3 regions of the Kitasatospora sp. NPDC056731 genome follow, and region 3 is predicted to be linked to each of the others. Evidence: riboswitches for the same ligand, from Rfam matches in the RefSeq annotation. Region 3 holds a riboswitch; each other region holds the start of a gene.

Region 1 (4,221 bases), on a different contig from region 3:
CGGCCAGCGCCGCGCACACCAGCACCAGCAGCTGCCCGCGCCGCAACAGCAGCCCGCCGACCACCAGCGGCAGCACCAGCGCCGACGGCGGCCAGCTGTACGGCAGCACGATCGGCAGGACGCTCAGCACCGCCGTCACCCCGAGCAGCACCCCCAGCGCGTACCGCGCGGCCCGGGCGTTCCCGTCCAGCAGCCGCAGGTACCACCGCCGCGCCCTCGCTATCGGTGCGGGCACGTGGACCTCCGCCAAGGGGTCGGCGGTCCCCTGTCATGACCACCAGTCAGCCCGGCCACACTAACCCGTCCACCCCCACCACCCCCAGGCCCGCTGCCTGCCCGCCGCACCGGAAGTCGGCGGGCCCGACTTCTCGTGCATGCCTCACCCGGTGTGGTGGTGGTTCCGCCGTTGCGGGAGGCCGGGCGGGTCGTGCCGCGGTCGGTGCGGTAGCCGGCGTCTCAGGGGGTGGGCCAGCTGCGGAGGCCGGTGGTGAGGAGGGTGATGAGGCGGCTCTGGGTGGTGGCCAGGTCTTCGGCGAGCTGGAAGCCGCCGCCGATGGAGAGGGAGGCGAAGCCGTGGGCGACGGAGCGGACGGTGCGGGCGGCGTGGATCGCCTCCGCGCCGTCGAGGCCGTACTCCCGCAGGACGGCGATGATCACCCCGACGAGCCGGCCGGCCGCGCGGGTGAGGTCGTCGTCCGGCTGCGGGGCCTGGGGGAGGGCGTTGTAGCGGTGCGGGTGCTCGGTGGCGTACGCGTGGTAGGCGCGCAGGACGGTGGCGACGGCGTCGTCCCCGCTGCGGCCGACGGCGGCCTCGGCGAGCCGGTCGGCGAGTTCCTCGGTGACCCGGACGGCGATGAGCCGCCGCAGTTCGGCGAGGCCGCCGCTGACGTGCTTGTACAGCGACGGGGTGGCGACCCCGGCCCGGGCGGCGACGGCGGCCAGGGTGAGGGCGTCGGCGCCCTGCTCGTCGATGAGGGCGAGGGCGTGGTCGACGACCTGCTCGGGGGTGAGTCCTACTCGGGGCATGGTGTGGGCTCTCCGTCGGTGGAAGGCGTACGTGGCGGGGCGGGGCGGGGCGGCGCGTGGGGGCGGGGCTGACGTGGGCGGACGGGGTGGGCGGGGCTCAGGCGAGTTCGGCGAGGAAGGGCAGCAGGGCGCCGGCGGTGGCCTGCGGGTTGTCGGCCATCGGGTAGTGCCCGGATCCGTCGATCATGACCTTCCGCGCGTCGAGCGCGGCGGCCTGCCGGTCGGCGACGGCCTCCGGCTTGGGGAAGTCGGGGTCCTTGCTGCCCATGATGACGAGCGAGGGGCAGCGGACGGCCGCGGTCCAGCCGACGGGCGCGGAGTCCCCGCCGACGTGTCCGCGGGTGGCGGTCTTGCGGCCGGGGGTGCGCATGGCGGCGACGAGTCCGGCCACGTACGTGTCGAAGTCGGCGGGCTTGGCGCCCGGGTAGGCCAGCTTGCGGTGGTAGAGGCCCCAGAAGGCGGGCGAGTGGACGGTCAGGGCGCCCATGACGCGGAGGGCGCCGCGCATGAGGGCGCCGGGCGGGGTGTTCTCGACGAAGGCGTCGATCAGGGCGATGCCGGCGACCCGCTCCGGGGCGTCGCCGGCGGCCTTGACGACCGTCGCGCCGGTGTAGGAGTTGCCGACCAGGACGGCGCGCTCGATGTCGAGGTGGTCGAGCAGGGCGAGGACGTCGGTGGCGATGGCGGCGGGGGAGTAGTCGTCCCAGATGATCGAGGATTCGCCGAAGCCGCGCAGGTCCATGGTGATGACCCGGCGGCCGGCGGCGGCCAGCAGCGGGTGGAGGTGCCGGTAGGCGGCGCGGGTGTCGAGCATTCCGGGGAGCAGCACGACGGGGGTGCCGTCGCCCTGCCGGGTGTCGTCGTAGGCGAGGCGGCCGCCGGTGACGTCGAGGTACTGGGTGGTGGGGGCGCTGGTGGCGTTCATGGTGGGCCTCCGGGGGCTGCCGGTGCGGGGCTTCGACGGTGCTGCCGATAGCCATAAAGCTAAGGCTAATAGCCTTAGCCGTCAAGCCTTCGCGCCCTGTGGGGCGGGGGAGGTCGGCGGGGAGCGCCTGAATGAAGGGCCGTCCGTTGACGTCCGATCACGTGAGGTGGCGTCAATGGTGCTCAAGCGTGCCCAAGGGGCTCAAGGGGGACAAAACGCCCTTCGCATCCCAGAGTGCCCCGTCCGTCTCCGGTCGTCCCGGGCGAACGGCTTGGAATCAGGGCCTCCTAGGATTAACGTTTGATAACGCAGCGCGGTCCTCAACGCCGTACCCAGACGGCACCGTGCGCCGTCGCCTAATCCCGCCGACCGGCCTCCGGGCAGGTCAGGGAGCCGGGGAACCACGTTCCTTGGGGTGAATCGGCAGGGCTCCGGCCCAGCCGTAGGAGACCTTCCTGCTCCGAACCCGTCAGCTAACCCGGTAGGCGCGAAGGAAGGAAAGGAGCGCGCCTCCGTGGCGTCGACGCACACCCCGGCACACCCGGCCGGCCTCGCAGCAGGTACCCGGCTCCTCGACCACCCCGGCCCGGACGGCCCCGAGTACGCGGGCCCCGACGCCGAGACCAACCGGCACCGGATGCCGCGTCAGGTCCGTGGGACCTCCCCGCTGCTCGGCGTCACCGCCGTCGCCGCCACCCTGGGCGCCACCGGCTTCGCCTCCGCCACCCCGGCCGCCGCCCCCGCCATCGAGACCCCGGACGAGACCCCGGTCGCCCTCTCCGCCGACCCCGGCCTCGCGCTCGCCGCCCGCATCCAGCTGCAGGCCGACAGCCAGCGCACCGCCGCCGAGGAGGACGCCCGCGTCCAGGCCGCGAAGGAGGCGGAGGCCAAGGCCGCCGCCAAGGAGGCCGAGGCCAAGCGAGCCGCCGAGGAGGCCGAGCGGGCCAAGGCCGCCGCCCTCACCCTGCCGGTGCGCGACTACCACCTCACCGCCCACTACGGCCAGAGCGCCCGCTACTGGGCCCACCTGCACACCGGCCTGGACTTCGCCGCCGACACCGGCACCCCCGTCTACGCGGTCGGCCAGGGCACCATCACCTCGGCCGGCTGGTCCGGCTCGTACGGCTACCGGATCGTCGAGACCCTGCCCGACGGCACCGAGATCTGGTACTGCCACCTCTCCTCGATCATCAAGGGCTCCGGCAAGGTCGGCTCCGGCCAGCAGATCGGCAAGGTCGGCGCCACCGGCAACGTCACCGGGGCGCACCTGCACGTGGAGGTCCGCCCCGGTGGCGGCGCCCCCGTCGACCCGGAGACCTGGTTCCAGCAGCGCGGCCTCAACCCCTGACGCACCCGCGAAGCCCCGGCCGCCGGAACCGAAAGGCACCGGCGGCCGGGGCTTCGCCGCGTCACTCCTGCGTCGGGTCCGCCGCCGGGTCTTCCTGGTCCGCCGGGTCGGCCGGCCCCGCCGGGTGCGCGTCGGACTCTTCCTGCGCCGGCCCCGCCAGCTCCTCCAGGCGGGCGTCGAACTCCTCCTGCGCCAGCCCCGCCAGGTACGCGTCGATCTCCTCCTGCCCCGGCTCCGGCGCGAGGTCCGGGAACTCCTCCACCAGCAGTCGCGGCAGCCCGGGCACCGTCCACTCCCCGTACAGGTCGAGCGCGGCCTCCACCGCCGCCTCCTCGAACGCCCCGAAGTCCCCGGCCAGTTCGTCCGGCATCGGCCGCCCCAGCGCGGTCAGCTCGGTCAGGTTGCGGTAGCTGCGCCGCATCAGGCCCTGCTCCAGCAGCCGGCGCGCGCCGTCGGTGGCCATGCCGACCGAGATCACCCGGGTCGGGCTCCAGCCCTGCTCGTCCACCTCGTCCAGCCAGCCGGTCTGCGCCAGTGCGGCGAACCTGGCCAGCCGCTCCTCCTGCGCCAGCTCCCGGAAGCCGGCCAGCCACTCCCGCACCGCCTCCGGATCCGCGACGTCCGCCCCGTACGCGTGCAGCAGCAGCGCGTACAGCCGGGGCCAGGTCACCAGGTCGGCGCGGCGCAGCAGCCCGGCCGCGACCTCGCCCTGCCACTCGGCCTCGGCGTGCAGCCGCTCCTGGCGCTTGGCGTTGAGCCGCTTGGCGGCCCGCTGGTGGTCGGTCAGCAGCCGGACGGCGTTGCCGTATGCCAGCGGGTCCGCCTCCGGTTCGGGTTGGACGTACAGGTAGAGCCGCTCGTACAGCAGGTGCTCCACCGCGTTCGAGGTCAGTTCGGGCCAGCCGTCGTGCATCCTGCCCTC
Region 2 (4,221 bases), on a different contig from region 3:
AGCCGTTGCGCTGGGCCAGCTCGACGGCGTCCAGGGTCTCGGTCAGCGAGCCGATCTGGTTCACCTTCACCAGCAGCGCGTTGGCGGTGCCGGTCTCGATGCCCCTGGCCAGGCGGGCCGGGTTGGTGACGAACAGGTCGTCGCCGACCAGCTGGACCTTGTCGCCCAGCTTGACGGTCATGGCCTTCCAGCCGTCCCAGTCCGACTCGTCCAGCGGGTCCTCGATGGAGACCAGCGGGTAGGAGTCGACCAGCTCGGCGTAGTACTCGATGAGCTCGGCGGCGGAGATGGCCTTGCCCTCGAACTGGTAGGCGCCGTCCTCGTAGAACTCGGACGCGGCGACGTCCAGGGCGAGCGCGATGTCGCGGCCGGGCACGTAGCCGGCCTTCTGGATGGCCTCGGTGATGAGGTCCAGGGCCTCGCGGTTGCTGTCCAGGTTCGGCGCGAAGCCGCCCTCGTCGCCGAGGCCGGTGGACAGGCCGCGCTCCTTCAGCACGCCCTTGAGGGTGTGGTAGACCTCGACGCCCCAGCGGACGGCCTCGGAGAAGGACTCCGCGCCGATCGGGGCGATCATGAACTCCTGGATGTCGACGTTGGAGTCCGCGTGCGAACCGCCGTTGAGGATGTTCATCATCGGAACGGGCAGCACGTGCGCGTTCGGGCCGCCCAGGTAGCGGAACAGCGGCAGGTCGCTGGCCTCGGAGGCGGCGTGCGCCACGGCCAGCGAGACGCCCAGGATCGCGTTGGCGCCGAGCGAGGACTTGTCCGGGGTGGCGTCCAGGTCGAGCATGGCCTGGTCGATCAGGCGCTGCTCGGTGGCGTCGTAGCCGACCAGCTCCGGGCCGATCTGCTCGATGACGGCCAGGACGGCCTTCTCCACGCCCTTGCCGAAGTAGCGGTTCTTGTCACCGTCGCGCAGCTCCAGCGCCTCGAAGGCGCCGGTGGAGGCACCCGACGGGACAGCGGCACGACCGGTGCTGCCGTCGTCGAGGCCGACCTCGACCTCGACCGTGGGGTTGCCACGCGAGTCGAGAATCTCACGGGCTACGACGACATCGATGGACGGCACGAGGCATCTCCTTGCGGAAGCAGGGTCCGGCTGACGTTGGGTGCTGCCGGCGGGACGATTGCGGAGTCGTTACGACCAGAGCCTAACCGCCCCGGCCCCCGGGGCCGCGCTGGCCTCGGTCCCGTCTCAGCGTGTGGCCCGGCTACCCACCAGTAGTTCACCTGCTTGCCCGATCGAAGCGGGCGAATACGGGGGAATGCGGGCGAAGGGGGACGGCGCCCGCCCCCCTTCGCCCGCAGGGCCCGGGCCGCTCAGGGCCCGGGCCGCTCAGGGCCCGGGCCGCTCAGCCGAGGTGCAGCACCTGGCCGGGCATGATCAGGTTGGGGTTGCCGCCGACGGTGCCGCGGTTGCCGTCGTACACCGACTGCCAGCCGCCGGATACGCCCTGGGCGGCGGCGATCGTCGACAGCGTGTCGCCGGCCCGGACGGCGTAGTCGTGACCGCCCTGCGCGGCGGCGGGCTGCGCGGCCGGGGCGGACTGTGCGGGCTGCGCGGCGCGGGGCGCGTACTGCGGCTGGGCGGCGGGCTGGCCCGCGTACTGCTGGTAGACGCTCTGGTGGCTGGTCCAGTACCAGGCGCCGTTGTTCTGGTACCAGTACACCTTCGCATCGGCGTCCCAGCCGGCCTTGCCGGAGAAGCCCTGGGTCTGCGGCTGCGTCTGCTGCGGGGCCTGCTGGACGGGCTGCTGGGCGGCCGGCTTCGGGGCGGCCTGCTGGACCGGCTGCTGGGCGGGCTTCGGGGTCTGCGCCTGCTGGGTCGGCTTGGCGGCGGACTGCTTGGCGGGCTTGGCGTCCGTGGAGGTGTCCACGGAGGCCGGGGCGCCGCCCTTGCTCAGACCGGCCTTCTGGGAGCAGACGGGCCAGGCGCCCGGACCCTGCGAGGCCAGCACCTTCTCGGCGACCGAGATCTGCTGCGCCTTGCTGGCCTGGTTGGCCTGCGGGGCGTAGGAGGTACCGCCGTACGCCTTCCAGGTGCTGGACGTGAACTGCAGGCCGCCGGAGAAGCCGTTGCCGGTGTTGATGCTCCAGTTGCCGCCGCTCTCGCACTGGGCGACGGCGTCCCAGGTGGAGGCCGGGGCGGCGGAGGCGCCGGTGGCGGTGAGGAGCGGCATCGCGAGTCCGACGCCGGCCACACCGGCGACGGCGATGGCCTTCTCGGTCTGGGTGCGACGACGGTGGCGGCCAGTTCCAACGAACAGCATGACGAGGTCCCTCTCCGCACGCCTGCGAGGTGAGCTGTCGGGTTCGGACCGGGAGGTGGCCCGGCCGCCGAAAGCGGAAACGATTCCGCTCGGGCGGCTTCACCCCAAGCCGTTGGGGAACGGCAACAAACCTGGTTCCCCCGCCCCTGCCCAGGGTCTGGTCGGTTTCCCGTGACGCGGCGGGCAGGATTCGGCGTTCCGCGCACGAGGTCCGCAGCTGCGAACTCCAGGGAGAGTAGACAGATCATCAGACCAATAACAAGCTCATATCACCGATATCACACACAAATTACGGCGCGTGGTCAATCGCCTACCACCGGCGGCGGTATGTCCGGATTAATGCGGGTTCAGACCTGGCTCCACGACCCGCCGGAGACGTGCCGTCAGCGTGTCGGAGCGTCGGTCGGCGTGACCGGCGCGTGCGGAGAACGGGCCTCCGGAGTGAATTCGACCGGGAGTTCCCGCAGGCCACGCATGATCAGGCCGCCCCGCCAGCGCAGGTTCTCCGGGTTTTCCGCGAGCCGCAGGTCCGGCAGCCGGGAAAGCAGCGTGGTCAGTGCGCTCCGCCCCTCCAGGCGAGCCAGCGGGGCGCCGATGCAGTAGTGGATCCCGTGGCCGAAACCCAGGTGCGGATTATCCGTGCGGGCCAGGTCCAGGGTGTTCTCGTCCGCGAACCTGGCCGGATCGCGATCCGCCGCGGCCAGCACCACCAGCACCGGATCGCCCACCGGGATGTCCACCCCGCCGATCGACAGCGGCCGCGTCGCGAAGCGCCACGTCGCCATCTCCACCGGCCCGTCGTAGCGCAGGAGTTCCTCGATCCCGGTGTCCAGCAGCGCCGTCTCGCCGCGCACCACCGACTCCTGCAGCAGCCTGCGCTGCTCCGGGTTGCGCAGCAGCGCGTACGTGCCGTTGCCGATCAGGTTGACGGTCGTCTCGAACCCCGCGAACAGGAGGATGAACGCCATCGCGGCGGCCTCGTTCTCGTTCAGGTGCTCGCCGTGGTCGCTCGCCCGGATCAGGCCCGAGATCAGGTCCTCGCCCGGATCCGCCCGCTTGCGGTGGATCAGCTCCAGCAGGTACGCCCGCATCCGCTTCACCGCCCGCCCCACGCCGCCGCGTTGGCTGCCGCCGTGGCCCGGCTTCGTGTGTCGCAGCATCATCCCGGCCCAGTCCCGGAAGTCGTCCTGGTCCTCGGCCGGCACGCCCAGCAGGTCGCAGATCGCGTAGATGGGGAGCGGGAACGCGAACTCGTGGATCAGGTCCGCCGAACCGCGCTGCGCGAAGCCGTCGATCAGCCGGTCCGTGAGCTGCTGCACCCGCGGCTCGAACTCCGCCACCCGGCGCGGCGTGAACGCCTTCGACACCAGCCGGCGCAGCCGGGTGTGGTCCGGCGGGTCGATGTTCAGCAGATGTGTCATCAAGTCCGCCTGGCGCTCCCCCGGAATTCCCACCCGCCCGGTGCGGTGCGCCTGCTCGCTGTGGTGCGCCGGGTTCTTCGACAGCCTGCCGTCCGCCAGCGCCTGCCGCGCGTCCGCGTAGCGGGTCACCAGCCAGGCCTCCACCCCGCTCGGCAGCGTCGTGCGGTGCACCGGGGCGTGCTCGCGCAACCAGGCGTAGGCAGGGTACGGATCGGTGGCGAACTCCCAGGTGAAGAGCTGCGGGGCGGCGGGGTCGGGCTGCGCTGGCATGCGTCGACCGTATCCGGTGGGTCGGGGCCGCACCGTCTCCGGCGGCCGCGACCGGCGGGGCCGGATCGTCAACACCCGGCGGACGGCCCGCCAACGCTCCGTGGACGCCTTGTGGACGGTCCGTGGACAGCTCTTGGACAGCTCTTGGCCGGGCGGCGGGCGTGACCCTGGTCACCTGAGGGGTAATCCCTGTTGCGGAGGGTCAGGACCTGCCTACGATCCTCCGCAGAAATCGTGGGCGCCGGTGCGGTGTCGCCCAC
Region 3 (4,221 bases):
GGGCGGCTCTCGGTGAGCCGTTGGCCGTCGGTGGCGTCGCCGGTGCGGGTCTCGGTGCGGCGGCCGCGGGCCAGGTAGTCGCGCAGGACGAGTTCGACGGCGTCCTGCGGGTTCTTGGTGCCGGAGAGCATCATCGCGTCGATCGCGAGGTTGGCGTCGAGTGTGACGGTGACCTGGGCCATGGTGACTCCTCCTCGGGTGCGGAGCAGCAGCATGCCCGCTGGGGGCGGGCTTTGACCATGGCCTCGGGCGGTCCTGCCCGGCGGCCTTCCTGCGGCGCCGGGCGACCGCCGGGGCGGGCGGCGGCTGACAGATAACAGATGATGAAATCTGTTATCTGAAATCTGTTATCTGTCAGCCGTCAGTTGTCAGCTGTCACCCGCGGGTCGTGCTCAGACCCGGCCGGCGAAGTCCGGCGCCCAGTTGGCGACGGTCTGCAGGCGCACGCCCGAGCTCGGGTTGGCGGCCTCGACGTACTGGCCGCCGCCGATGTAGATCGCGACGTGGTAGACGCCGGAGTTCTGGCCGTTGTTGGACCAGAACAGCAGGTCGCCCGCCTGCAGGCTGTCCAGCGAGACGCGGGTGCTGGCGGCGGCCTGGTCGGCGGCGACGCGCGGGACGGAGACGCCCGCGGCGCGCAGCGCGGCCTGGGTCAGGCCGGAGCAGTCCCAACCGCCGTTGCCGGTACCGCCGTAGACGTACGCCTGGCCGACCTTCGACTGGGCGAAGGAGACCGCGGCGGCCATGCTGCCGGTGGCGGCCGGCGCCTGAGCGGGGGTCTGCGCCTGGGCGGCCGGCTTGGAAGCCGGCTTGGTGGCCGGGGCCGGGGCCGGGGCCTGCGGCTGGGCGGTCGGCTTGGCGTTCACGGCGGCGCCGTTGGAGGTCTGGCCGGACTTCTGCGAACGGTCGAACCAGGTGAAGTCCGAGCCGGACTGGTCGGTCTGAGCCGACTGCTGGGCCTGGCCGCCGTCCTTGAACGAGAGGCGCTGGCCCGGGTAGATGGTGTCCGGACCCTCGGTCAGGGTGCCGCGGTTGAGCTCGTACAGCCGCTGCCAGCCGCCCTGGAGGTTGTGCTTGTCGGCGATCGAGGACAGCCAGTCGCCGGAGGCGACGGTGTAGTCGTCGCCCTGGGGCTGGGCGCTGTTCTGGGCCTGGCTCTGGCCCTTCTGCGCCGAGGTGCCGTTGGCGGAGTCGGCGGGGGCCTGTGCCTGGTCCTGGGCCGGTGCCGCCGGCTTGGCGGGCTTCGCGGCCGGGGTGGCCGGGGCCTGGCTCTGCGCGGGCTTGGCGGCCGGGGTGGCCGGCTTCGCGGCGGGCTTGGTGGCGGTCGAGCTGGCAGCCGAGCCGGTGGTCGAGCCGGCCGAGGTGTCGACGGTGGCCGCGGCGCCGCCCTTGGTCAGGCCGGCCTGGACCGAGCACACCGGCCAAGCGCCGGGGCCCTGCGAGGCGAGGACCTTCTCGGCGACGGCGATCTGCTGCGCCTTGGTGGCCTGGTTGGCCTGGGGGGCGTACGCGGTGCCGCCGAAGGCGGCCCAGGTGCTGGAGGTGAACTGCAGTCCGCCGTAGAAACCGTTGCCGGTGTTGATGCTCCAGTTGCCGGTGCTCTCGCACTGGGCGACCTTGTCCCAGGTGGCGACGGAGGCGGCGGAGGCGGTGCCGGAGGTGAGGCAGGGGATGGTGAGGCCGACGCCCGCGACGCCGATGGCGGCGATCACGCGTCGGGTACGACTGGACAGACGGGTGCCGTTGGTGGGCAGCATGAAGACGTAGTCCTCTCCCACGCCTGCGAGGTGAGCTGTCGGATTCGGGCTGGAGTTGCCCGGCCGCGCTGTGGGCGCGGCTTCACCCCTAGCCCTGGATCGTTCCGGGGAACGGTCCGGGGCGACTTACCTGTGGGTCCCCCGCTCCTGCCGTGGTGCGTTTTCGCGCTGCCAGGACATCCGACGGCAGGACTCGGCGTCGCGGATGAACTGGGTTCGTGTGGCCACGAACGGGGAGCACGTTAAGCAGACTTAAGTTCAAACTGCAAACACCTGTGACGCGCATCACGGTTTGGCGAGAACGGTCGTTCCCCTTGCTCGCCATGATCGGAAATGGCCGATTTCCGGCAACGTCGAGAAGGGCGTGCACAACTGTCTGTGCTTCAGGGTGCGGGTGACGGCGGGTCGGGTCGCCCGGGGGCCTGCCCGCCGAGAAGGAGGTGCGTCCACGCTGCGGCCGTCGGGGGATGGATCGAGCGACGGTGAACAAATGCGGATAGAACGGACATCACACCTATTCGCCCCTTAACTCCCTTACGGGACAGGCAGGAAGGGCCCGGAACGTAGCCGTTCCGGGCCCTTCACGCGTGCGGTGACCGCTACTGGCCGGCCGACTCCTCGGTGGCGGTGCGAGCGGCGTGGGCGGCGTGACCGCCCCGGCCGGAGTGGTCGGCGTGCGCGCCCTCGGCGGCCTCCGCCGCCTCGGCCTCGGCCTGCGCCAGGGCCTCGGGGGAGGGTGTCGGCAGCGCGGCCAGGTAGGTGGCGGCGATCAGCTGGCCGACCGTCGGGTAGGCGCCCAGCGGCGCCGCGGACGGGCAGCCGGTCTCCTCGGCGGCCGTGGCGAGCAGCTCGGAGTCGGCCTCCGGCCCGATCACCAGCGGGGCCAGCGCCGGGCGCTGGGAACCGGTCTCCTTGAGGTGGTTGACGGCTGCGGCGACCGAGCCCGGCACGTCGAGCGCGGCGGGCACGACCGGGACGGCCAGCCGGGCCGCCAGCAGGACGCCGGTGATGCCGGCCGCGGCGGCGGCCTCCTCGCCGCCGACGGTGGTCAGCACGACGCCGTCCGCGGCGGTCGCGATGGCGAACAGCCGGGCCCGGTCGGCGCGTGCCAGGCCGGCCTCGGACAGGCGCACGTGCACGGCCTCGGCGAGCAGCGGGTGCGGGCCGAGCACGTCGGTGACGGGGGCTCCGTATTCCGCGGCGAGGGCGTGAAGTTCGGTCAGGAATCCGTGCGGGCCGGGTACCAGCGGCACCAGGACCGGCGCGGGCAGGCCCGCCTCGGCGGCCATGGCCAGCAGTTCGGCGACGGTGCGGTCGTCACTGTCGACCCCCTGGGCGGCTTCGCCCGGGAGGTAGCCGACGGCGGTCTGGATGCCGCTCTGCTCGCTGCGGACGATCGACAGCAGCTCCTCGACGACCGAGCGGGACTCGGGCCCGGCGGTCGCGGGCACGGCGAGCACCAGGGCCGGGGAGCCGGCCGGGATCTCGGGGCGCTCGGGGCGGCGGTGGCGCCCCCGCGCACGGGAGCCTGGAGTGCGGACGGGCAGTGGCGCGCCCGGGATGGCTGCGGTGCTCATGCCGGAGATCGTAGGACATCGGCCCGTCAGGCCTGCATTCGGCTGCCGTTCGAGTTTCACGTGGTCATGGCGGGTGTGCCGCGTTCCCGCCGTGTCCGTCCGGGCGGTTTGCCCGCAATCCGGACATATCTCACCCAGCCTTCGAGCGATCACCGCTCGTAGCCCTGACGTGTCCGACGGGGCGTCGAGTTGCCTGTGTGGCGCGTGAGATGTCTCACAGCCAGGAGGTCGCCTGACGGAGCGTCACGGCAGCGCGACTCCGGGCGCCTGAAGATCAACATTCAGCGGGGAATCGCTCACGGCCGGTTATCGAGAATCTGGCGATTCACTCGGCTATGTCCGTTTACGTACCGTCAGGAGAAGGGCCCGTGAAGAGTTCGGAACTGCCGGTGAAAGGCCTCGTGCACCTGCAATGTCCCGTGCTGATGCACGTGCACAGCAGCTATCATCGCGTCAAGTGAGGCGTTGTGCCGGGCCGGTACGGGGCCGGTCCGTTCGTTCGGCGGGTGCCGGGGGCGCCGCGCTGGACGACCACTCCGGAGCTCTTCGGGAGATTTCTATGCACGACTCGCAGGACACGCACGGCTCGTACGACACCTACAACGGGATGGCGGCCGCCGACCTCAAGGGGGTTCTCTGGCAGAAGAGCCTGCACAGCAACTCCCAGGGGAACTGCGTCGAGTTCGCGGCCCTGCCGGGGGGCGATGTGGCGATGCGCAACTCGCGCTTCCCGGAAGGGCCGGCGCTCATCTACACCCGGGCCGAGATCGCCGCCCTGCTGCTGGGGGCCAAGGACGGGGAGTTCGACCACCTGGCGGTCTGACCGGCCGCCGTCCTGCCATCGGGGGGCCGTCGTGGGTGCTGACACCGCGACGGCCTTTGTCTTG

What was found. A riboswitch is a leader RNA that binds a small molecule or an ion and turns the genes downstream of it on or off. The one in region 3 is predicted to bind cyclic di-AMP.
Region 1: linked by a shared signal. The riboswitch ahead of AB0R04_RS30490 (M23 family metallopeptidase) and the one ahead of AB0R04_RS32770 (transglycosylase family protein) in region 3 are both predicted to bind cyclic di-AMP.
Region 2: linked by a shared signal. The riboswitch ahead of AB0R04_RS15900 (transglycosylase family protein) and the one ahead of AB0R04_RS32770 (transglycosylase family protein) in region 3 are both predicted to bind cyclic di-AMP.

What each region holds. Positions count from the first base shown of each region.
Region 1 covers NZ_JBFBNR010000040.1:21,690-25,910, reverse strand. Annotated here, with positions in the region: gene AB0R04_RS30505 (PP2C family protein-serine/threonine phosphatase) at 1-235, opposite strand, end outside; gene AB0R04_RS30500 (TetR-like C-terminal domain-containing protein) at 457-1,026, opposite strand; gene AB0R04_RS30495 (alpha/beta hydrolase) at 1,124-1,951, opposite strand; cyclic di-AMP (ydaO/yuaA leader) riboswitch at 2,295-2,453, shown strand; gene AB0R04_RS30490 (M23 family metallopeptidase) at 2,466-3,299, shown strand; gene AB0R04_RS30485 (hypothetical protein) at 3,361-4,221, opposite strand, start outside.
Region 2 covers NZ_JBFBNR010000013.1:7,084-11,304, forward strand. Annotated here, with positions in the region: gene eno (phosphopyruvate hydratase) at 1-1,069, opposite strand, end outside; gene AB0R04_RS15900 (transglycosylase family protein) at 1,353-2,270, opposite strand; cyclic di-AMP (ydaO/yuaA leader) riboswitch at 2,276-2,443, opposite strand; gene AB0R04_RS15905 (cytochrome P450) at 2,654-3,961, opposite strand.
Region 3 covers NZ_JBFBNR010000048.1:38,729-42,949, forward strand. Annotated here, with positions in the region: gene AB0R04_RS32765 (hypothetical protein) at 1-182, opposite strand, end outside; gene AB0R04_RS32770 (transglycosylase family protein) at 393-1,778, opposite strand; cyclic di-AMP (ydaO/yuaA leader) riboswitch at 1,765-1,925, opposite strand; gene AB0R04_RS32775 (hypothetical protein) at 2,357-3,334, opposite strand; gene AB0R04_RS32780 (DUF397 domain-containing protein) at 3,894-4,157, shown strand.